DNA from 3 places in the Frankia sp. BMG5.60 genome. Region 1 is predicted to be linked to each of the others. Evidence: riboswitches for the same ligand, from Rfam matches in the RefSeq annotation. Region 1 holds a riboswitch; each other region holds the start of a gene.
What was found. Region 1 has a riboswitch for cyclic di-AMP ahead of AC5R91_RS17200 (C40 family peptidase). Riboswitches for the same ligand answer to the same signal wherever they lie in the genome.
Positions count from the first base shown of each region.

Region 1 (7,745 bases):
GAGCCCGAGTCCGAGAACCTGAAGCGGGGCCCGGGCCCGCCGATCGACCGACCGCTGGCCGCCGAGGCCGGGCCCGGGCCCGGGCCCGCCTGACGAGGCGTCCGGTGGCGGCCCTCCACGGCCTCCAGCGGCCGCGTACGCGCCCGGGACGGGTGGGTAGAAGCACAGAAGGGAAGAAGCCCGCCGATGCCACCGGGAGGGGGGTAGCGGCATCGGCGGACCTCAGCGGCCGGATGGAACCCGAGGGCCCGCCGGCCTCCCGCTGCGGATGGGGGGGGAATCCGAGGGAAGGCCGGCGGGGTCGGGGGCCTTCCGGCCGGACGGACGTCAGATGGGGGGGAGATCTGACGTCCGTCCGGCCGGAAGGAGGCGTTGCCCGGCTGGCGCTGAAGCGAGGTCGGGTCGGTGCTGCCGCGAGCGGTGTCAGGGCCCGCGTACTGGAGCTGGTCCCGGCTCGGCCGGGACCACGACGCCACAGGATTTCGGACGCGCGGAGCGGGTGCAGGTGCGGGTGGTCCGGCGTTATCTCGGCGTCAGCCGCGTCGTGGAACTGCGTCCGGGGCAGCGGCGATGGTGACCCGGACGGGTCGGCGATGCGCGCCTTCCGCCTGCCGGGGGGAGCAGGCCCGGCGGGGCGGGCATGACGGGATGCGGAACGCTGGGTCGACCGATGACTGCCCAGCAGTCTGACCGCACGCGCGACCGGAGGGGGAGGCCGCGTCGCGGTCGGCTCGAGGCTGGACGGGCTTCGTCGCTCTTCCAGCCGAACGAGGTGACCACCGGATGGCCGGCGCCTGCGCCGCAGGGCACGATGCGCTGGCGTGGACGCTCTTAGACGCGTCCGACGTAGTAGGAGGTGGTGTAGATCGACTGGAGCTTCACGACGCTGCCGGTGTGCGGGGCGACCCACATCTTGCCGTTGCCGGCGTAGATGCCGACGTGGTAGATGTCCCCGGGCGAGCCGAGGAAGATCAGGTCGCCGGGCTGCTTGTTGTACTGCGACACCCGGGTGGTGGCGGCGAACTGGGCGTCCGTGGTCCGCGGCAGGCTCTTGCCGAGCTGCTTGAAGACGTACTGGACCAGCCCGGAGCAGTCGAACGAGCTCGGGCCGTCGGCGCCGTAGACGTACGGCTTGCCCGCCTGCAGGGAGGCCAGGTAGACGGCCTTCGCGCCGATCGAGCTGGACGGAACCGGCACGGACACCTGGGTGGAACCGACAGAGACGCCGCCGGCGAGGCTGCCCAGGCGGGAGGCGACGCCGGCGAGCTGGGCGGTCCGCTGCGGGCGCACGTTCAGGGTCGCGTCGTTCACCGAGTGGGCGGACTGCAGGGCGTCGGTGCCGTCGAAGATCGCCGTGACGTTCGTCGTGGTGAGCACCCGCGCCGTGTAGGACGCGTACCCCTGCGCGTTCGTCTGCAGGTGCTTGAAGGTGGCCCACCCGGTGGGGAGCTTCACCTGCACCTTGACGAGCTGGTTCGCCAGCGGCTCGTGGGTGGCCTCGTTGTACAGCGAGAAGCCGATGTCGACCGGCTCGTCCGCGTTCACGGTCACGTTGGGGTTCGTCACCCGCAGGCCGACCTGGACCTTGCCGGCCAGGGGCGGGGCGTCGAGGCCGTTCGTCGCGCCGAGAGTGATGCCCGAGGAGCTGTGCTCGCTGACCGCCGCCGCGGCGATGCTGCCACCGAGGGCGGCATGCGAGCCGATCTGCGCGGCGAGGGTGATCGGGGCGGTGTTCGGCGACTCTTCCAACGCCGTGTCGGCGTGGACATCGGTGGCGCAGCCGGCCAGGGCCACTCCGGAGACAGCGACGGTCCCGGTGGTCATCGCGGCGAAGGCGCGAGCACGGGCCCGGCTACGGGCGACCGGCGGCACGGACTGGGCGCGGTGACGGCCGCGACCGGCGACGCGCGAATCTTCGTCGAGCTGCACGCTTTGCGCGGACAACGGTGTATTCCTTCCCGTACGCCTGCGAAGTGAGCTGTCGGGTTCGGGCTGGGCTGCCCGGTCCGAGGCGTGGCCTTCACGCACATCGGACTTGACCCCGAGGCCAGCACCGCGGGTCGGTGTCGGCCGGTGGAGGTGGGTCCCCCGCTCCTGCCCCAGATGACGACTCGGAGGGGACACCGTGGCCGGGGGCAGGATTCGGCGTTCGGCCCGGTGTTGTCGTGACGTCGGCGTGAGACTAGTCCACATTGACCGGGTGGGTAAACACTAGTCCTTCCCAACTACAGCGAGTGTGCACCGAAGTGCCCCTTGGCATGGCACTCGGTCCGACCCGTACCGGAGGCCACCGCGGCGGCCTCATCGGCCGCCGGAACCGGGTATGGCCTGCGGTTCCGCCCTCGCCGCGAGGGTCGGTGCGGAAGGCCGGCCCGACGCCGACGGAAGCCCCGGCCCGCCCCGGTCGCTCCGGTCGAGCACCATTCGATTACGTCATGTAGTCGAACGGGTGGGGGTACCGGTATCCCCGGTCGGACGCGGGCTCACCGGGCCCGGCCGCGCCGGGTCAGGAATCCGGCCGCGTCGAGCACCTGGAGTTCGACGGCGAGCTCGTGGACCTCGCGGGGCAGGGAGCGGTGGTGGGCCAGAGCGGCCACGGCGGCGCGGGCGTGATCGGCGAGTTCGTCCAGCGCGTGCTGGCGCTGACGCATGCGGGCCCGCTCCTCCTGGATCGTGCGGACGGTGTCCTCCTGCCAGCGCCGGGTCCGGATGAGGTGCTCGCTGGCGTCGGCGGCCTGGCGCTCGGCGTCCTCGAGCCGGTTCAGCAGCGCGTCGAGGGCTTCGAGTCGCCCGGCGAGCTCGGCGATCAGGTCGCCCCGCTCGGGCAGGATGGCGGTCTCTCGCCGCTGGGGGTCAGACGAGGGCATGTACTCCCCTGACGGGTGGGGGATCGGGGAACCGCTCCGAGCGGTGGGCACAAGACCCGGTTGCTCCGACACGGTTGGTTACGGTAACCGACGGGGAGGGCCGGGTGTAACCCATCGTACGGATACGTCATGGCAGTCAACTGATAGCGAAAATGAGCTATGGACCGGCTACCCTTGCCAGGTTTTCGAGTGCATAGCACGCCCTGTGTTGTTTGTGGGCCCTTTCGCCCGATTCGGGGACCCCTGTCACCCAACGGATCGGCGCCGTCGGGGTAGGAGTCGCCGGCCGCCCCGTTCGGGTCGTCCTCGCGTCCAGGGTGTGATGGCCGGCCGGGCGCCAGCCGGCCCCACAACTTCTGTGACGTTGAGTAACGGCAGGGCTGGCGTCGAGGGAAAGTACGGCGGCCGTCGGCGGCGCTAGAGCCAGCCGTTGCGTTTGAATGCCCGGTACAGAAACAGGCATGCCGTCGCCATCACGGCAAGGACCGCCGGGTAACCCCAGGTCTGGCGCAGTTCGGGCATGTGCTCGAAGTTCATTCCGTAGATCCCGGCCAGGGCCGTGGGAACGGCGGCGATCGCGACCCAGGCGCTGATCCGCCGCATGTCCTCGTTCTGGGCGATCGTCACCTGGGTCAGGGTGGCCTGCAGCACCGACGACAGCAGCTCGTCGAAGTGTTCGATGCGCTCGCTGACCTGCTCGAGATGGTCGGCGACGTCCCGGAAGTACCGCCGCATCGCCGCGTCGACCAGCCGCAGGCCGTCCGTCGTGAGCGTGCGCAGCGGGCCGGCCAGCGGCTGGACGGCGTGCTTGAGCTCCAGCAGCTCGCGCTTCAACTGGTAGGCGCTTTCCGTGGACGGGATCTGGTCGCGCCGGAACACGCCGGCCTCGATCTGGTCGACGTCGACCTGGATCTTCTCCACCGTGTCGACGTAGTTGTCGACGACGCTGTCGCAGATGGCATGCAGCACCGAGGTCGGCCCGTGCCGAAGCATCTCCGGGGCGGCCTCGAGCCGGCCCCGCAGCCTGGTCATCTCCCCGTGCTGGCCATGCCGCACCGTCACCACGAAGTCCTCGCCGAGGAAGATCATGATCTCGCCGGTGGTGACCACCTCGGAGGTACCCGTCACCTCGGTGTGCGCCACGTAGCTGGCGGTCTTGAGCACCACGAACAGGTGGTTCTCGTACTGCTCCAGCTTGGGCCGCTGGCCGCCGGTGACCGCGTCCTCCACGGCGAGCTTGTCCAGGCCGTACTCCTGCGCGATGGCGGCGAGCTGGTCGTAGCTGGGCTCGAACAGGCCCAGCCAGGCGAAGCCGTCGCGTTCGGTCCGCGCCACCCGCAGGGCGTCAGAATGATCGACCTCCATCGTCACGCACCGTCCGTGGCTGTAGACCCCGCACGCCATCACCCGGCCGTCGGGCGTCACCGGCAGCTCGACCCGCCGCGCCCGGCGGCGCTTGCGGCCGACCCGGACCAGCGACACCGGCCGGCTCAGCGCGCCGGCGAGCCGGTGCGCGTTCGCCGACGCCTGCCCCAGGGCGTCCTCCAGGGCGTCGAGCACCGGATGCTCGCCGCCCACCTGGCCGGGCACGCCCGGCTGGTCGGATCGCCCCCTGCCGGTCCCGGCCGTTCCGCCGCTGCCCCTGCCGCCGCCAACCGTGCCGCCGCCGGCCGCTGCACCGCCGGCCGTCCTTCCATCGCCTGGCCCGCCACCGGCTGTCCCGCGGCCGCCTGATCCCGGGTGATCGCCCGGTTCCGCGCGCATCGGCTCCGCGCTTGCCGCGTCGTCTCGCACCATCGCCTCTTTTCCCGTCGCCCACGTTGCCAGTTGCCCTCGTTCCCGAGTTGCCTCGTTCCCGAGTTGCCCTCGTTCCCGAGTTGCCTCGTTCCGAGTGCCCACGTTCCGGGGTGCTCACGTCCTCGGGCGCTCAGGTGACCCGTCGCCGGTCTTCGGCCGCTCGAGCGCCCGGCCGCCCACAGTCGGTGGTCGCCGAGCGTCGCCGCGATGCGCCGGGCGGCCCGCGCGCCGCGGGGTCTCTCCCTCCATGGTGACAAGCCGGACCCGGCCGCCGGACGTGAGCCGCGGCTCGGCCCCGGACGCGGCGGCGCGGGGACTGTGCCAGCGTGAGCACGAGGGCCGGCATCGGACGACGAGGGCCGGCACCGGGCGACGAAGGCCGCACCGGGACGACGAAGGCCGGCACCGGATGGACACCGACGGCCTCGCCGGCCGACCCACGGGAGGAACAGGTGAACGAGCTCGAGGTTCGCGTGCTGCGGGTGTTCGCCGACGAGACCGGAGCCGGGGGGAGCCTGCTCGCGGTCATCCTCGACGCCGGAAAGCTGCTCGCGGACCCCCGTGATCGCGCCCTGACCGCGCACCGCCTGGGCACCCCGGCCACGGTCTTCGTCGACGACCCGGAGCAGGCGGACCTCGCCGTCTACACCCCTGATCGGCAGCTACCGACCGCCGGCGATGCGCTGGTGGGTGTGGCCTGGCTGTTGGGCCGGCTGCTCGGCGGACATCCCGAGACCCTGCGGCCGGCGGGCGGCGACGCGGTGAGCTGGCAGGAGGACGGTCGGGTGTGGATTCGCGGCGCGCTCGCCGCCGTTCCCCCCTGGGCGCACCGCCAGCTCGCGGACGCGGCCGAGGTCGACGCGATCGACCTGCCACGCCCACCCGGCGACGACCTGATGCAGGTCTGGGCCTGGCTGGACGAGACCGCCGGGATCGTCCGGGCCCGCGCCTTCGCCGAACGCCACGGAGTGGCGCAGGACGAGGCATGCGGCTCGGCGTCCATGCTGCTGGCCGTCGCGCTCGGGCGGCGGCTGACGATCCGGCACGGCGCCGGTTCGATCGTGCTGGCCCACCCCGGCCCGCCGGGGTTCGCCGACGTGGGCGGCCTCGTGGTCGAGGACGAGACCCGCGTCGTGTCCGATCTTGACGAGTTCCTCGCCGTACCAGGCTGATCCGCGGCACGGCAGGGGCGGTCCGCGCACTAGGCTGATCGGTCATGGTGACCGACGACCTGCCGCAGCCCGTGCGACTCGACGCGCCGATCGCCGCGGTCGCCATCCACCCCCGGGGGGCCCGGATCACCCGGCGGGGCCGGATCAGGCTGCCCGCTACTGCCGGCGACGGGTCCGCGGGGGCGGGCGTCCGGGTGGAGCTGGACGGCCTGCCCTGGGAGCTCGCGCCGGACTCGGTCCGCGTCGGCGGCCGGGGACCGGGCCGGGTGCTCGGGGTCGACGTGGTCGCCCGTACGCACCCGGAGCCCGCCGACACCGCCGGCGCGGATCTCGCCGCGCGTCGGCTCGCGCTGGCCGCCGAGCTGTCCATCGTCGCCGACGAGGATGACGCCGAGCAGGCACGGCGGGGCTTCCTCGACATCGCGGCGCGCACCGGAGCCGCCGCCCTGGCGCGGTCCTGGGCCTCGACCTCCGGTGCCGCCGAGGGGTTGGCCGCTGCCGAGGACCTGCTCGCGGCCCGGATCGGCGAGGTTCACGCCCGCCGCCGCGCCCTCGCCGAGCGCCGGGCCGACCTCGAACGGCGGATAGCGGCGCTCGAGCGGACGATCGAGGCCCGGCAGGCCCCCCGTGTCCCGGACACCCGCTCCGTCGTCGTCGACCTCGATCTCGACGCCGATGCCGATACCGGCGCGGATATCAACACCGGCGCGGACATCGATACCGGCGCGGACATCGACACCGGCGCGGACATCGACACTGACGCGGACATCGATCTCGACGCTGGCGACGAGGCCGCCGGCGAGGGGGCCGAAGTCGAGCTGGAGGTGTCGTATCTGGTCCCGACCGCGGGCTGGCGGGCCGGCTACGACGCTCGCCTCGACGGGGAGCGGGTCACGTTGACCTGGTTCGCCTTGATCACCCAGCGCAGCGGCGAGGACTGGCCGGCTACGGCCGATCTCGTGCTCTCGACGGCCCGCCCGGCCGCACACGCGGAACTGCCCGAGCTCACCCCCCAGTTCGTGGACCTGAGCCAACCGCCGCCGCCCCCGCCACCGGCCGCGGCCCCGACGACGGCGATCTTCGCCGCCGGTGGGACGCCGCAGGGCGGGTCCCGAGGCCGGGCGAAGGCGAAGCAGGTGAAGGTCCTGAGGACGGCGGTGGCCGACGAACCGGAGATCGACTTCGCCGGGTCCGCGACGTACCGGCCGCCCCGGCGGGTCGCGATCCCGGCCGACGGCGACCGGCACCGCCTCACCGTCGCGGAGATCGAGTTCGACGCCGCCCTCGATCATCTGACCGTCCCCAGGATCTCTCCCGACGCCTACCTGCGGGCCACCATCACCAACACCTCGCCGCACACCCTGCTGCCCGGCAAGGTCTCGATCTTCCACGGCGGGGACTTCGCCGGCAGCGGCACCATCGGCACGGTGCCACCAGGGGCCGAGGTCGAGCTGCATCTCGGCGTCGACGACCGGGTGCGGGTCGAGCGCGAGCTGGTCCACCGCGCCACGGGACGCCGCGTGGTCGGCGGCAACCGGCGGATCGAGGCCGGCTACCGCATCGAGGTGACCAACCACACCCCCCGGCCGGTCCGGACGGTGGTGCGCGACCAGATCCCGGTCTCCCGGCACGAGAGTGTCACCGTCCGGGACTTCCAGGCACGGCCCGAACCGGACGAGCGGACCGACGTCGGCCTGCTGTCGTGGACGCTTGCGCTCGGTCCCGGCGCGACCGGGCGGGTGGAGTTCTCGTTCCGGCTGGAGCATCCTCGCGGGGCGGAACTGACCGGCTGGCGCGACTGAGCCGCCAGACGGGCAAGGCCGCCCCGAGAGGCAGTGCCAGTCGGAGAAGGCGATGCCGGTCGGAGAAGGCGATGCCGGTCGGAGAAGGCGATGCCGGTCGGAGAAGG
Region 1 is NZ_CM182091.1:4,216,458-4,224,202, reverse strand. It holds gene AC5R91_RS17200 (C40 family peptidase) at 832-1,944, opposite strand; cyclic di-AMP (ydaO/yuaA leader) riboswitch at 1,950-2,127, opposite strand; gene AC5R91_RS17195 (hypothetical protein) at 2,484-2,867, opposite strand; gene corA (magnesium/cobalt transporter CorA) at 3,285-4,457, opposite strand; gene AC5R91_RS17185 (PhzF family phenazine biosynthesis protein) at 5,117-5,836, shown strand; gene AC5R91_RS17180 (DUF4139 domain-containing protein) at 5,881-7,638, shown strand.

Region 2 (7,745 bases), 1.0 Mb from region 1:
GCGCCGAGCTGCGGTACGAGGACGGCATGTACGTCGCCCATCAGCGCCGGCTCGTGCTCAACACCGGCGTCGAACCGGTGACCCGCTACCTGATGCGGATCTCTGTCGACCGGTTTCCCGGGGACCAGGAACGCGCCGCCCGGCTCTACCGCAGCAATCCGCTGCGCTGGGAGGAACTACAGCTCAGCGCACACTGCGGCGACGAGCAGATGTCCTGGCAGGTCAAGACCGACTGGGATGCGCTGAAGGAGGTCTGGCTGCTGTTCGAGAACAATCGCGGCCGATTCCCCCTGTATCCGGGCGAATCAGCATGGATCGAGTACAGCTACCGGGTCAGCGAGGAGAAGTGGGGCCCGTGGTTCCAGCGGGCCGTCCGGGTACCGACCAGCTTCCTGTCGGTCGTGCTGGACTTCCCCGCCGAGGTCGATCCCGTGGTCTGGGGCATGGAGACGTCGATGACCGCGGACGCCTTCCCGTTCCGCACGGCGATTGCCCGCACGGATGATGCCAAAAGGCGTGTCTTCACCTGGTCCACCAATAATCCCGCCTTGCACGCCCGGTACCGCCTGGAATGGAACTTTCGGGCGGGGGCGCCGAACCGGGATCCCGCCGACCGAACCGTTGCCCGGCCCAGCGGGCAGATGGCCGCGGCGGGCATCGTCCAGGTGGGCGATCCCTCGCTCCACCAGCCGGCCCGATCGTTCGAGCTGCCCGTCGAGGCCGAGGACGCCCGCCGCGTCGTCGCCGAGCTGTCCTCGGCCATGGAGCGGGTGTCCGCGCTGCACACGTTCGGGAAGGGGATGGGCATCGCCGCGCCCCAGATCGGGATCAACCGGGCGGCGGCCATCGTGCGTTCCGCGGATGGCGACATCCTCACCCTGCTCAACCCGCGCGTCATCGAGTCCGTCCCCGAGAGCGACGAACAGTACGAGGGGTGCCTGAGCTTCTTCGACGTCCGCGGGATCGTCCCGCGGTCCCTGGAGCTGCACGTGGAGCACACCGACATCTCGGGCCGCCGGCACATCACGGTGTACCGGCAGGGCCTGGCCCGCCTGGTCGCCCACGAGATCGACCACCTGCACGGGCACCTCTACACCGACCGGATGCGCCCCGGGGTCATGCCGATCCCCGTCGAGCAGTACCGCGGCACCGGTTCGGCCTGGACCTACACCCCCTGAAGCCCCGCAGCCACCCTCGGGACCCGCAGCCACTCCCTGAGATCCGCCCCCGCCGGCAGAACGGTCCCGCCTCCAGCCCGCCGGTCCCGCCGACCGGCGCTGCGGTCCCGCCGGCGCTGCGGTCCCGCCGACCCGCCGGTCGCACCCGCCGGTCGCGCCGTCCAGCCGAGCGCCGGCCACTGACACTGCCGGCCGCCCTGCCGGACACATCCCCTTTATGCAGGACGACCCGCTGAGTGCCGTATAGTTCGGAAAAGCGCCGGAAGAGCCGTTCCCCGCGGAGCAGCAGCGAAATTTTTCTCGACTCCGTTAGCGGCACCGTCGACGCGGGTAGAGAACGCGCCCTGCCACGCCCGGGAGAGAACCGGCCACGGACCGCGAAGGGTTTATGGTCAGCGTGGCCGACCAGCCGCAAAACAGGCGTTCCCCGGAGCTCCGAAGGCCGTTAGAATCGGGCGCGCACGCGGGCGCGAAACCGCAAAAAAAAGATCAATGGAAGACGTTAGAACGTACTGTGCCTATCCTCACGTACCCTTGATTTCCCGGGGTCACGCTCAGCTATGTTCGTCGCCATGCCGTCAACTGATGGCAGACGTCGGGTGGCACGCCGAATCCTGCCCCCACCCGATGAGAATCAAACCTGAGGCAGGGACGGGGGAACCAATTCCGGGCGCCGAGGTCAGGCGTCCTAGGGGTGAAGCCGCGAACCGCGGCCGGGCATTCCCAGCCCGAACCCGACAGCTCACCTCGCAGGCGTGGGGAAGGGCAACTCAATGTCCAACGCTCGTTCGCTCGGTCGGGGCCTCAACCGGATCAAGCTCGGCACCCGGGCCGCAGTCATCGCCACCACTCTCGCCGCCTCCGTCGGCGGCGGCCTCGCGCTGTCCCAGCCGGCCAGCGCGGGGACCAACGCCGACCACTTCCTGCGCGCCGTGATTCCCTGCGAATCCGGCGGCAACCCGCACGCGGTCAACTCCATCGGAGCCGGCGGCCTGTTCCAGTTCCTGCCCAGCACCTGGCACGGTCTGGGCGGCAAGGGTCTGCCGCAGCACGCCAGCGTCGGGGAGCAGTGGCAGCGCGCGCGGCAGCTCTACGCGCAGGCCGGCACCAGCCCCTGGTACGCGTCGAAGCCCTGCTGGGGTCACCGGATCTGAGGCCCCGATACACCGCGCCGACATCCGCACTCGGCCGACTCTGATCCGCACATGATCGATCGGATCGTGCTCGACAGATCGTGAGCCGTAGCCGGCGCGAGGCGACGCGACCCAGCACGGGTCAGGAGCCCCGTCCCCCGAGCGGGGGGCGGGGCTCCGTCACGTCCCCGGACCGGCCGCCGGCCACATCCCCGCCTGCGGTCGCGGCCCGGACGGCACCCCCGCGGGCGGCCAGCGCAGCTCCATGCAGAGTTGCCCGTCGTCGACGTCGACGATCATGTCGATGGCCCGACCCGACGGTGCCGGCGGCAACTGGCCCGCCGGCCAGGAACACGACAGGAACAGGCTGGCCGTACGCGACTGCGCAGTGACGGTGAGCAGGACCCGGCGACTCGGCATCACCCGCAGCGCGTGGTGCAACTGCTCGACGAACTCGCCGCGCACCGAGGCGGGAAGCTGGTCGAGGCCACCGGAGATCTGGCTGGACACGACCGTGCCATGCCGTTCGGCGGCGTCGATGGCCTCCCCGATCGCGCTGTGGACGGCGTCGTCGTCGAACAGCAGCCGCCGCACGGCGACCGCGCGCCGGGCACATTCCGAGCGCACGACGGCGGCCTGCGGGTCGAGCCGGCCCGCGGCGACGCCGGCCAGCAGCGGCGCCACGTCCCGTTCGACGGCCCGCAGCAGCACTCTGCGACGCTCGCGCACCCGGTCCCGGTTCTCGGCTCGCCGGCCCAGCTCCCGCTCGCAGTGACTGGCCCAGGCGCGGACATCGGCCGTGCTCCACAGCAACGGACCGACCATGACCAGGCAGATCTGCATGATCCACAAGTAGTAGAGCAACAGGAGAAGGTGGGACAGCGCGAACGGGCCCCGCGGGTTGGTCAGCAGGCTCGCCGCGATCATGGCGGCGCCGACGGTGACCGACGCGAGCACCCATCGCCACACCGGGCGGGACACCGTCACCAGCATCAACAACGGCGGCAGGCTGACCATCGGCCACGCCATCATCCGCACCTCGCCGGCGTCGTCGCCGGCGTTCCACCCGCCCCCCACCACGATCGCCAGACAGAGCAACACCACGGCGGCCGCCTCCGCCTGCGTCAACGGCCCGGACCGGAAGCGTCGCCGGGCCGCGGCGACCGCGGCGAGCGGCGCGAGCAGCAAGGCGAGCGCCAGCGGGACCGAACGGACATGGGGCAGGGCACGGCCGGCGGGCAGAACCAGCAGGATCAGCCAGAGTGCGGCGAACCGACTGGTCACGTGACGTAGCTGCGCGGTGTAGAGGGCATGCAGCAAGCCGGCCGCGGGCGCCACCGTCGCCCAGGGGTCCGGACGTGCGGCCCCGCCGCGCGCCTCGCCGGCCGGCACGGATTCGACCAGCAGGTCGCCGGCCGCGCCCTCGTCGAGCGTCGGTCCGCGCGCCACCGCCAGGATCTCGCCGGCCGCCGGCCGGTGCCCCGGGCCGCCCCGGCGCGGCGGCTCGCGCTCACCGACCAGCTCGTCAAGGGCCGTCGCGCCGTCGGCACAGCGGCGGCGGGTGAGATGTCCGTCGTCGCCGCCGCCCCAGGCGATGCCGGTGAGGGTGTTGAGCACCGCGTTGTGGATCGTCAGCTCATGTTCCCGCTGCTCGCGCAGCAGGGTGAGCACGTCGTCCTCACCGGCGCGCCGCTCGGCCACCTCGGCCAGCCGCGCCTGCGCCCCACCCGCGAGCGCGCGCACCTGCGGCCGGACGTACCGGACGAGCAGGGCCGTGCAGATGATCGTGGCCAGCGGCATCGGGGACGGCGGCCCGGTGCCGGACGCCCCGGCCACGAAGGCGCCGACCGTCAGCGCCGTCACGGCCAGGAACGGGCCGGCGGGGAAGGCCCAGGCGGCCACCGCCGTCGCGTGCGTCGCCGCGAGCAGCACGAACGAGGCAGAGTCTCCGACCGATTCGGGCGGCAGCCACAGGCGCGCCCCCGAGGCCAGGACGAGCGCGGCGACCACGTTGCCGGCCGCCAGCACCCACCCGATGCCGCGATGCAGCGCGACCAGGGCGAACGTCAGCGACCAGGCGGCGGCCAGCGCCGCGACCAGCAGGCCGAGCGGATGGCTCGCGTACCAGTCGTGCCACAGCAGCACGAACCCGACGCCGAAGAGCGCCGCGTACAGCCGCGACGCCGCGAAGACCGCGGCCAGCACCAGCCGCAGCGCGACGGTGGGCAGCAGAGTCAGCCGCGGCTGCGGTTCGGGCAGGAGGAAACGCGGCAGCGCGAACAGCCGCGCCGACGGTTCCCGCCTGCCCCGCACCGTCGTCCGTTCCCCCGAGATGGCCCGACGCCCAAGTAGGGCATGAGGCTACAAGGGCGCCGCGACGGGCTCAGCGTTCCGCCGCGCAAGACTCGGCTGCGTCACCTTTCGTCCGTCACCGGCCGTCCCGTCACCGGCCGTCCCGTCACCTGCCGGAGTGCGCCGCCGGAGTGCTCAGGCGCCGCGGCGGCGGCGGGCGATCTCGGCCAGCGCGATGCCGGCGGCGACCCCGGCGTTGAGGGACTCGACCGCCCCGGCCATCGGGATGCGGACCGTCACGTCGCAGCGCTGCTCGACCAGTCGGGACAGCCCGCGCCCCTCGGACCCGATCACCAGGACGACCGGATCGGTGGCCATCTCCAGCTCGTCGATCGTCGTGTCGGCGTCCGCGGCCAGACCGACGACGAACAGGCCGGCCTCGGCGTAGGACACGAGGGTCCTGGCGAGGTTGGTGGCCCGGGCGACCGGCAGCCGGGCGGCGGCACCCGCCGACGTCTTCCAGGCGGCGGCGGTCATCCCGGCGGCGCGGCGCTCGGGTACCAGGACGCCGTGGGCGCCGAAGGCCGCCGCGGAGCGCACCACGGCACCGAGATTGCGGGGATCGGTGACGCCGTCGAGCGCGACGACCAGACCGGGAGCCGCGGCGCGCGCCCGGGCGAGCAGGTCGTCGGGATGGGTGTAGCGGAACGGCGGGACCGCCAGGGCGAGCCCCTGATGCGGCGCCGTGCCGCACATGCGGTCGAGGTCCGGGCGAGCGACGTCGACCACCGCGATCCCCGCCCGAGCGGCAAGGCGGCGGGCGTCGGCGAGCCGCTCGTCGAAGTCCAGCCCGCCGGCGACGTAGAGGCTCGACGCCGGCACCCCGGCCCGCAGGGCCTCGACCACCGCGTTGCGGCCGACGACCAGCTCGTCGGCTTCGGCGCGCCGCGAGCGCGGCCCTCCTTGCCCTCCCTGCCCTGCCTGGCCCGCCTGGGCGGCGTCAGCGGAGCCGGGCCGACCGGCGGCGCCCCGCCCGCGCTCCCCCCCCTGCGCGGCCCTGGCCGCGGTGGCCGCCCGGCGCTGCGCGGGATGGCCGGGACGCAGGTGGGCGGGCGGGGTCGCGCCCCGGCCCTCCAGGGCCTTGCGGCCCTGGCCGCCGCTGCCGGTGCCGGCTCCCTTGCGATGCGAACCCACCTTGCCGGCCCGGCCGCCCTGCCCGCCCCGGGCGATCCCGCCGCCGCCCCGGCGCGCGGCGCCGGCCATCAGTGCCACCGACCGGCGTGCGCCGCGGAAATGACCATGTGACCACGGTATACGGCCGGCGCCGGGGACGCGGCCGGCGTCGGCCACGGCCGGGACCGGCCGGTCCCGGGCGCCCGCCGACCAGCCAGGGGCCCCCGGCCGGGGGTCCGGCGGGCCCGAACCCGGCCGCCTGCCGTGACATGGTCCTTCGGGGCTGCCCGGCGCCCTATCCTGAGGCGGCAGTCCCACGCCGGTGACCTGGGTGGTCCCGGCCGCCCTCGGCCAGGTCAGGAGGGTTCGGTGCGCGTCGTTCGCCACGCGTCGTCACGCGGTCGCGGACCGTGGCTCGAGCGCGGACCGTGGCTCGGGCGCGGACCGTGCTGAGCTCCGGTGAGTTGCGGGCCGAAGACGGGCCGGGACCGGCCGGCCATGCCGACGCCCCGGCACCGGCATGGCCGCCACCATCGTCGACCCTCGCCCCTTACGCTCTCTTAAGGTTGCGCGTCGACGGAGGGGGATGCGCCGGGACCTGGCCCGCCCACGGCGATCTACGTCATCGACGGGCCCTGGGGGAACCTGGGAGAATACGTCCCCATGACTCCACGATGACCAGCTCGACGCGTGTGACCAGTTCGTCCGGTCGCCGGCCGTGCGCCTCCGGCGTCGCGGAGCGACGGCGGCGAGCTCCGATGACCGGACCAGCAGGGGCAGGAGGCACCCAGCACATGGCTCTGCGCACACCGCCCGCACGCGAACGTTCCCTCCCGGCGGCATGACGGTGGACCTCAACCCGCACGACGACGCCCCCACGGTGGCTTACCAGCTCTCCGGCAGCGGGGCCTTCGATCCCGACGACGACCTGGGCCGCTGCCCCGTGTGCGCGGCACCGGTGTATTCGGACGACCACTACTGCGAGGTCTGCGGGCATCCGCTGGAGGGCCCGGACCCGGCGCACGGCGACGCCGACCACAGCGAGGTCGACCTCGGCGAGCTGGCCGGGGTGTGCGACCGGGGCGTGCGCCACACGACCAACGAGGACGCGATGGGGCTCGCGGTCGTCTACGGCACGCTCATCGCGGTGGTGTGCGACGGGGTCTCGACCACGCCCGGCTCCGGTCAGGCCTCGGCCGCCGCCGCGGCCACCGCGATGGCGGTGCTCGCGGACGCGGTGCGGGCCCACGGGCCCGGTCATCCGGTCCACCACGACACCCGCCCGCCCCGCGGCCGCGGCGCGGCCGACGACATGCTGGACATCCTGGAGCCGGCGTACCCGGAGTACGACGAGCCGCGCACGGCGCCGCGGGCGATCGTCGGGGGCTTCTCCCCGGAGGACGCCGAAGCCGCGCTGCACGCCGCCGTCGACGCGGCGCAGGCCACGATCGCCCAGCTCAGCGCGGCCGAGGGGCGGATGGCCCCGTCGTGCACCTTCGCCGCCGCCATCGTCACCCCGCCGACACCCGACGGTCCCGGCATGGTCACCGTCGGCTGGGTCGGCGACAGCCGCGTCTACCTGCTCGGACCGCGCTGGTGCGAGCGGCTGACCTCGGACGACACCTGGGCCGCCGAGGCCGCCCGGGCGGGTCTGATCCCCGCCAACGAGGCCGAGACGCATCGACGCGCACACACGCTGACCCGCTGGCTCGGTGGCGACGTCGAGGACGTGGCCCCGCACACGGAGATCTTCCCGATCGAGGCCCCTGCCACGGTGCTGGTGTGCTCCGACGGGCTGTGGAACTACGCCTCCCGGCCGGATGTCATGGCCTCGCTGGTCAACCAGCTCCCGCCGCGCTGCACGGCGATCGACGTCGCCCGCCACCTCGTCGACTTCGCCATCGACGCCGGTGGCCACGACAACATCACCGTGGTCGCCGCCCGGGTGGATCACTGATGGGCGCGTTCA
Region 2 is NZ_CM182091.1:5,242,352-5,250,096, reverse strand. It holds gene AC5R91_RS21600 (peptide deformylase) at 1-1,178, shown strand, start outside; cyclic di-AMP (ydaO/yuaA leader) riboswitch at 1,774-1,949, shown strand; gene AC5R91_RS21595 (transglycosylase family protein) at 1,952-2,332, shown strand; gene AC5R91_RS21590 (hypothetical protein) at 2,492-4,624, opposite strand; gene rlmB (23S rRNA (guanosine(2251)-2'-O)-methyltransferase RlmB) at 4,799-5,866, opposite strand; gene AC5R91_RS21580 (PP2C family protein-serine/threonine phosphatase) at 6,618-7,733, shown strand; gene AC5R91_RS21575 (vWA domain-containing protein) at 7,733-7,745, shown strand, end outside.
Region 2: another riboswitch for cyclic di-AMP. It lies ahead of AC5R91_RS21595 (transglycosylase family protein); the one in region 1 lies ahead of AC5R91_RS17200 (C40 family peptidase).

Region 3 (7,745 bases), 870 kb from region 1:
AGCGACCGGCACAGAACGGACATCCGGCAGATCCACACCATCGATCGTCCCGACGATGTCCCGTATCATGCGGGCACCCACGGTCCCCCGGTTGCGTCACGCGACTGGGGGACCACTGTCTTTCGCCGAGTGGTCCGCCTCGGGTCCGTTGCCCGGTCACGCTTATCAGCAGCATGTTTCGGCCAGATCGACCCACACGAGACGGACGTGCGGCCGCATCGGACGCCCCGAGTGCCCAACCAGGACATCCTCCCCGGAGACCTGGGCCTCCGTGCGTCGCTGCGCCGCTGCGTGCCCGGCCGGACGCGTCACGCACCCGAATGACAAGGTCGTAAGTCACCACCAGGTTTCCGTAGTTTTTCTCACACAGGTACGCTGCCCGGGACGAACCAGGGTAAGCGGACCATTGCGCCCATCCGGTGCGTCGGAACACAGTCGATATTGCTTCCCCGCAGGTCACCCATTCGGCGTGATTCACCACGCTCTGCTCGCCATCACCCATCGGCAAACAGGGTGATCAGCCGGCCACAAATACCCCCGCCCGCGATAACGCCAGGTTGATGAGCGGGCGCGCACGCGCGGTACCAGTCACCCCACGGGCACTCAAGCAGGCGCGCCGACTGTGCTCTTTTTCACGTGAGCTATTCAATGCTTGGCGACTCGCCGGCCGGCGTGGTTATGGTCTTCGCCGTGCCCGACGACAACGTCTGGCATTCGTCGGGCGGCACGCCGAATCCTGCCCCCGGCCGACGATTTCTCCAGACCGGGCGGCAGGAACGGGGGAACCATCTCCGAGCGTCGAAGGGATTCGATGCTCTCGGGGTGAAGCCGTGAGTGACGGACGCACCAGGGTCTTTCGGTGCGAGCGCGCGTCCCCAGGAATCCCTGGCATGGCCGGGCAGTTCCCAGCCCGAATCCGACAGCTCACCTCGCAGGCGTGGGGAAGGACCACAAACATATGTCCGACGCACGTACCAGTGGCCGACAATGGAGCGCCGGCACCCGTATCCGGGCGCGGGCCCTCATGGTTGCTCCGGTTCTCGCGGCGGCGGTCGGCGGCACCCTTGCGGTCAGCCAGCCGGCCGAGGCGCAAACCTGGGCGGGTCTGCGGCAGTGCGAGTCCGGCGGTGACTACACGACCAACACCGGCAACGGCTACTACGGCGCATTCCAGTTCTCGGCCAGCACCTGGCACAGCCTCGGCTATGCCGGCCTGCCACACCAGGCGTCCCCGGCGGTCCAGGACGAGGCCGCCCTCCGGCTCGCCCAGCGCTCGGGCTTCGGCCAGTGGCCGGTCTGCGGTCGCGGCATGGGCGCCGACCAGCTCGCGGGCGGCTCGTCGGCCAGCGGCGCGGCGCAGGCGTCGCGCTCGGCGGCGCGGGCCCCGCTGACCGTCAGCACCGCCGCGGCCACCACCCCGCATTTCACCCGCAACCTCACGGCCGCGCTGGTCGGGCAGGATCGCGCCGACGTGCGCGCCTGGCAGACCCGGATGAGCCAGCTCGGTTACCCGATCGCGGTGGACGGACACTTCGGGCCACGCTCGGCCGCCGCCGCCCGCGCCTTCCAGGGCTCCCACGGTCTGGCCGTCGACGGCATCGTCGGCCCGGCGACCTGGCACGCCACCTTCGGCTGAGCGCCACCTCACGCGCAGTAGCCATCCGGCCGACCGCTGCGCCGCCGAACGGCACCATCCGCACGTAGTCCATCCGGCCCGCGACGCGGGGACGCGCGTCACGGCTCCCGGACGACCTTCCCACCCCGGTGACACCGGCCAGGGGAGCTCACCGACTCGCCCCGACCGGCCCGCCCGGACGCCCGGACGATCTCCGCTGCGCGTTCCGAAACGGGCCGGTCGGCCACCAACTCCGCACCGGATGCCGCCGTCCGCCGTGGTGATACCCCGCGGCGCCGGCGGCACACCCCGCCGCCCGATCGGGCGGCACCGTCGGGCTCCGCCGTTCGCGCGTCCCAACCTGGTTACTCCGAACCACCCCGGTTTGCGCCCCTTGGACCGTTCTCGCTAGAGTGCCGATCACTCGCCACCCGGCGAGGTCGCTCGGACGGACGCCGAGTCCTGCCCGACGTGCGAGCGGCCCGTACTAGTCGCACCGCAACGGGCAGGAGTGGGGGACCCACCATTCGGGCGTCCCAGACGCCCTTGGGGTTAAGCAGGCTCGTCCCAGCCAATCCGGTGGGGAGAACGTTTCCCACGCATCACCGAAGGACCTGGGCGAACCGGCCGGGCCATCCCAGCCCGCACCCGACAGCTCACCCCGCAGGCGATCGGGATTGGACTGACATGCCGTCAGGACGGCGTGGTGGTAAACATCGGGCCCCGCAGGCCCATTCGACCGCGGGTCGTATCCTTCGCACCACCGGCGCGGTGACGGCCATCGTCGGCAGCGGGCTCGCGGTCACCGCGGCCCCCGCCGGCGCCGCCACCGCCGACGACTTCGCCAAGCTCCGGCAGTGCGAGTCCGGCGGGAACTACGCCGCCAACACCGGCAACAGCTTCTACGGCGGCTACCAGTTCGACCAGACGACCTGGCACGGCCTCGGCTACTCCGGCCGGCCTGACCAGGCCTCCCCCGCCACCCAGGACGAGGCGGCGGCCAAGCTCTACAACTCGCGGGGCTGGCAGCCCTGGCCGTCGTGCTCGCGCAAGATGGGCCTGACGAACAACGGCCCGGCCGCGGTCGGCTCCGGCGACGTCATCGAGCAGGCCCTCACCCCCGCCGAACCGCCGATGACGCTGGATCGCGCCCGCCAGGAGATGGGCGACAACTCCTACAAGGGCACCGTCCTCAACGCCGGTTACGGCGACGACGTCCGCCCGGATGCGTTCGTCTGGCAGGCCGCGATGCGCAACAAGAGCTTCATGCTCACCGTCGACGGAAAGTTCGGTCCGCAGTCGCAGGGCATCGCCGCCCTCTACGGCTACCTGACCCGGGTCAACGACGGCCAGCCCGGCGCCGTCGGCCAGAACCTGTGGAACGTCACCGTCCGGTCGTGACCCGCCGCGACTGCTCACCGCGCCAGTACGGCTGCTCGCCGCACCCACCCGGCGGGTCGCCACGCCCGTGCGGCAGGATGCATCCATGACGACGCCGTCCGACCCGGGCCGCAACCTGCTCTCGGGCCCGCCGCCGACGCTGCTGCCCTCCGACGCCATCGCCACCGACGCGCTGGCCGCCGGGGAGGCGCCGGCGGCCGTGGCCGCCGCCTCGCCCGCGCTGAGCGCCCCGTGGGCCGCCCTCGCCGAGGTCGCGCTGGCCGGCGACCGGCCCGTCGAGGCGTACGCGTACGCCCGCACCGGATACCACCGCGGACTCGACGCGCTGCGCCGCGCCGGCTGGCGGGGCAACGGGCCGATTCCCTGGTCGCACGAGCCGAACCGCGGCTTCCTGCGGTCCCTGGCCGCGCTCGGGCGCGCCGCGGCGGCCATCGGGGAGGCCGAGGAGGCCACCCGCTGCCACACCTTCCTCGCCGACAGCGATCCCAACGCCGCCCGCGAACTCGGCCTCGACGGATCGTGAGCCACCGGCGCCGTTCGGTAGAAGCATCTCCCGACCGGCCACGCGCGAGTGCCATCCCTAGTAACCTCGCCCGGTGCCCGCTCTCGTCCTCATCGGCGCCCAATGGGGCGACGAGGGAAAAGGAAAGGCGACCGACCTTCTGGGCGGCGCCGTCGACTACGTCGTCCGGTACCAGGGCGGCAACAACGCCGGCCACACGGTGGTCATCGGGGAGGAGCACTACGCCCTCCACCTGATCCCCAGCGGCATCCTGCGGGCCGACTGCGTGCCGGTGATCGGCAACGGGGTCGTGATCGACCCCGGCGTCCTGCTCACCGAGATGGACGGGCTCGCTGCCCGAGGCATCGACGTCTCGCGCCTGCTGATCAGCGCGAACGCTCATCTGATCATGCCGCATCACCGGGCCCTGGATCGGGTGACCGAGCGCTACCTGGGCAAGGCGCGGATCGGCACCACCGGTCGCGGCATCGGCCCGACCTACGGCGACAAGGTCGCCCGCACCGGCATCCGGGTCCAGGACCTGCTCGACCCGGGCATCTTCCGCAAGAAGCTCGAACTCGCGCTGCGCGAGAAGAACCAGGTCCTGGCGAAGGTCTACAACCGGCGGCGGATCGAGGTGGACGAGGTCGTCGAGGAGTACGCCGGCTACGCCGAGCGCCTCGGCCCGCACATCGCCGACACCGGCCTCGTCCTGGACCACGCGCTGCGCGCGGGCAAGGTCGTGCTGCTGGAGGGCTCCCAGGGCACGCTGCTCGACGTCGACCACGGCACCTATCCGTTCGTGACCTCGTCGAACCCGACCGCCGGGTACGCGGCGACCGGCGCCGGCATCGGGCCGACCCGGATCAACCGGGTCGTCGGGATCATCAAGGCGTACACCACCCGGGTCGGCGCCGGCCCCTTCCCCACCGAGCTGGATGACAAGGTCGGCGAGGAGCTACGGCGCATCGGCGGTGAGTTCGGCGTGACGACCGGCCGCGCCCGGCGCACCGGCTGGTTCGACGCGGTGATCGCCCGCTACGCGGTGCGGGTCAACGGCCTGACCGACCTGTTCCTCACCAAGCTGGACGTGCTGTCCGGCTTCGACCGCGTGCCGATCTGCGTGGGTTACGACATCGGTGGCGAGCGGGTCGACGAGATGCCGATGACGCAGACCGAGTTCCACCACGCCCGTCCCATCTACACCGAGCTGCCGGGCTGGCATGAGGATCTCTCCGACGTGCGGAAGTACGCCGACCTGCCCGCGGCCGCGAAGGACTACATCCGGACGCTGGAGGAGCTCTCCGGCGCGCCCGTCTCCGCGATCGGCGTCGGCCCGGGCCGGGACCAGACCCTGGTGATCAACGACCTGGTCTGACCCGCCCGGTGCGGCCGCCGCACCCCTCCCCCGCCCCGCTTGCATAACGCAGCGTTACCACAGAGGCTTGGACGGTCACGTTCAGCGATGGCGGGTGGGGGTGAGGACGGTGTCCGGTGCAGGGACCCGCCCGTCCGGCGACGATCACTCCGTGCCCGGCCAGATGCCGGCGCCACCCACCCCCGTCCCCGTCGACACTCGCACCGCCGACACCCGCACCGCGCCGGCCCCCACCGCGGCGGCCCCCACCGCCGACGCCCGGCCGGTCACAGAGACCTGGCGGGTCACGGAGTCAAGCGCAGTCAAGGACACCCGGCCGGCGTTGTGGGCGCCGGCGGTACGGCACCGGTACTTGCGCCCGACCGACTCCGACGCCTGGCCCGTCGGGTTCTCCCCCACCGGCGAGGCGCTGCCGGAGACGCTCACCGACGTGCTGCTGCGGGGCAGCCACGCCATCCGCAGCTCGAAGCGGGCCGAGGCGCAGCGGCTCGAACGCGCCGCCGCGGTCGCGAACCACGTCGACGCCCAGATTCGTGACTTCCTGGACTTCTGCGCCGCGGAGCACCTGGTGCCGCCGGTCACCGTACGGGCCCGCGGCACCCTGCCGCGCCGGCACGAGTCCCGGCCGCGCGCGGTCGTCGACCCGCACGGGAGCATCCCGACTCGGGTCGCGGCGGAGGCCGGCGACGAGCCGGCCGCCGGCGGGCAGCCGGCCCACCGGGTACACCGCCGCGAGCGGCTGAAGGCCTGGCCGCTGCTGTACTGGCGGTGCGAGTCGTTCCCGGCCGCCGGGCGGTCGCTGCACCTGTTCGTCGAGCCGGGCGGGCGTGCCTTCGAGGGACGCGACGACCCGTCGCCGCTGACGGTGCTCGGCCGGGAGGTCCGCGTCTGGCCGGTCGACACGGCCGCCATCGTCGCCGGCATGGCCGAGGTGGACGCCCGCCGCTGTGCCCTGCACCTGGTGCACGGGATGGCCCACCTGCTCTGGCGCGCGGGCGTCGGACTCTAGCCGAGTGGCTCTGCGCGCCCGGGTTGTTCTGATAGGCGGCCGTCGACGGATGGACGCGGAACGCCTGATGATCAGTTACGCGCTAGGCTGGGGCGCGTGACCCGATCCGACCGCCACGGCCCCCGGCCCGTTCGGGCGGTCGCGGGGGGCCCGCGCCATCTGGTGCGCCCGCGCTGGCTCCTCTCCCCGGCGCCGCGCGTCGGGGACCAGCTTTGACGGCCGCCCTTGGCCGTCGCCTGCGCCGCATTCCGCTGCGGCGCGGCCGCGGCCCCGCCGGCTGCGGCCGCACCGTGCCATCCGGCCGCACCGTCCCGTCCGGTCTCGTCGCCCCCATCCCGGCCGCCCGCCCGGCCCCCGGTGCCCGCCGGCGTGCGGCCGCCCGCCGCCCCCGCCCCGAGGTGAATAGATGAAGGTCCTGGTCGTCGGCTCTGGCGGGCGCGAGCACGCACTGTGCCGGGCGCTCGCTCGCGACCCGCGGGTCGACGCGCTCGTCTGCGCGCCGGGCAACGCCGGCACGGCCGAGCTCGCCGAGCCCCGCCCGCTCGACGTCGCCGACCCGGACGCGGTCGCCGACCTCGCCGAAAAGGTCGGCGCGGACCTCACCGTGATCGGCCCCGAGGGGCCGCTGGTCGCCGGGGCAGCCGACGAGGTACGCGCCCGCGGCCTGCCGGTGTTCGGGCCGAGCGCGGCCGCCGCCCGGCTGGAGGGCAGCAAGGCCTTCGCCAAGGGGGTCATGCGCGCCGCGGGCGTGCCCACCGCCGCCGCCCGCGACCACACCGAGGTCGAGCCGGCCCTCGCCGACCTCGACGAGTTCGGTCCGCCGTACGTGGTGAAGTACGACGGGCTCGCCGCCGGCAAGGGCGTCACCGTGACCGAGGACCGCGAGGCCGCCGTCGCCGCCGTACGCGCGAGCCTGCGCGGCCCGGACGACCGGGTCGTCCTGGAGGAGTACCTCGACGGGCCGGAGGTCTCGCTCTTCGCGGTCGTGACCGAGTCCGGCGCGGTCCTACCGCTGCTGCCCGCTCAGGACCACAAGCGGGTCGGCGACGGCGACACCGGGCCGAACACCGGCGGGATGGGCGCGTACACCCCGCTGCCCTGGGCATCGCACGGGCTGTCCGCGGAGATCGTCGCGACGGTGATCCGCCCGACCGTGGACGAGATGGCGCGGCGCGGCACCCCGTTCACCGGCCTGCTCTACGCGGGGCTCGCGCTGACCACCCGGGGCCCGCGGGTGGTGGAGTTCAACGTCCGCTTCGGCGATCCCGAGGTCCAGGCCATCCTCGCGCTGCTCACCACGCCGCTGACCGACGTGCTGTCCGGACGCCGCGCGCCGGTGTGGCGATCCGGCGCCGCCATCAGCGTCGTCGTGGCCGCGCCCGGCTACCCGGCGTCGCCACGACTGGGCGATCCGATCCGCGGGCTCGCCGCCGCCGGGGCGCTGACGGGGGTCGACGTACTGCACGCCGGGACCCGCCGGGACGCGGACGGGCAGGTCGTCTCGTCCGGCGGGCGCGTGCTGTCCGTCACGGCGATCGGCTCCAACCTGGAGTCCGCGCGAGGATCTGCCTACGAGGCCGTCAGCCGGATCTCGCTGGCCGGCGCCCATTACCGCACCGATATCGGGGACCCGTCCCGGATGCGTCATGCGGCTGACGTACACCGCGCGGACACCGCGCCGGGCGAGGACCCGACGCGGCCGAAGAAGAAGGAGTAGACCGTGTCGCAGAGCAGCACCGGGTCCGACCGTCCCCGGGTGGCCGTCGTCTTCGGGTCGCCGTCGGACACCCAGACGATGAGCAAGGCCGGCGCCACCCTGGAGCGCTTCGGGGTGCCCTAC
Region 3 is NZ_CM182091.1:5,084,493-5,092,237, reverse strand. It holds cyclic di-AMP (ydaO/yuaA leader) riboswitch at 728-939, shown strand; gene AC5R91_RS20950 (transglycosylase family protein) at 959-1,636, shown strand; cyclic di-AMP (ydaO/yuaA leader) riboswitch at 2,100-2,300, shown strand; gene AC5R91_RS20945 (transglycosylase family protein) at 2,303-3,016, shown strand; gene AC5R91_RS20940 (DUF3151 domain-containing protein) at 3,102-3,539, shown strand; gene AC5R91_RS20935 (adenylosuccinate synthase) at 3,613-4,896, shown strand; gene AC5R91_RS20930 (hypothetical protein) at 5,006-5,905, shown strand; gene purD (phosphoribosylamine--glycine ligase) at 6,312-7,622, shown strand; gene purE (5-(carboxyamino)imidazole ribonucleotide mutase) at 7,626-7,745, shown strand, end outside.
Region 3: another riboswitch for cyclic di-AMP. It lies ahead of AC5R91_RS20945 (transglycosylase family protein); the one in region 1 lies ahead of AC5R91_RS17200 (C40 family peptidase).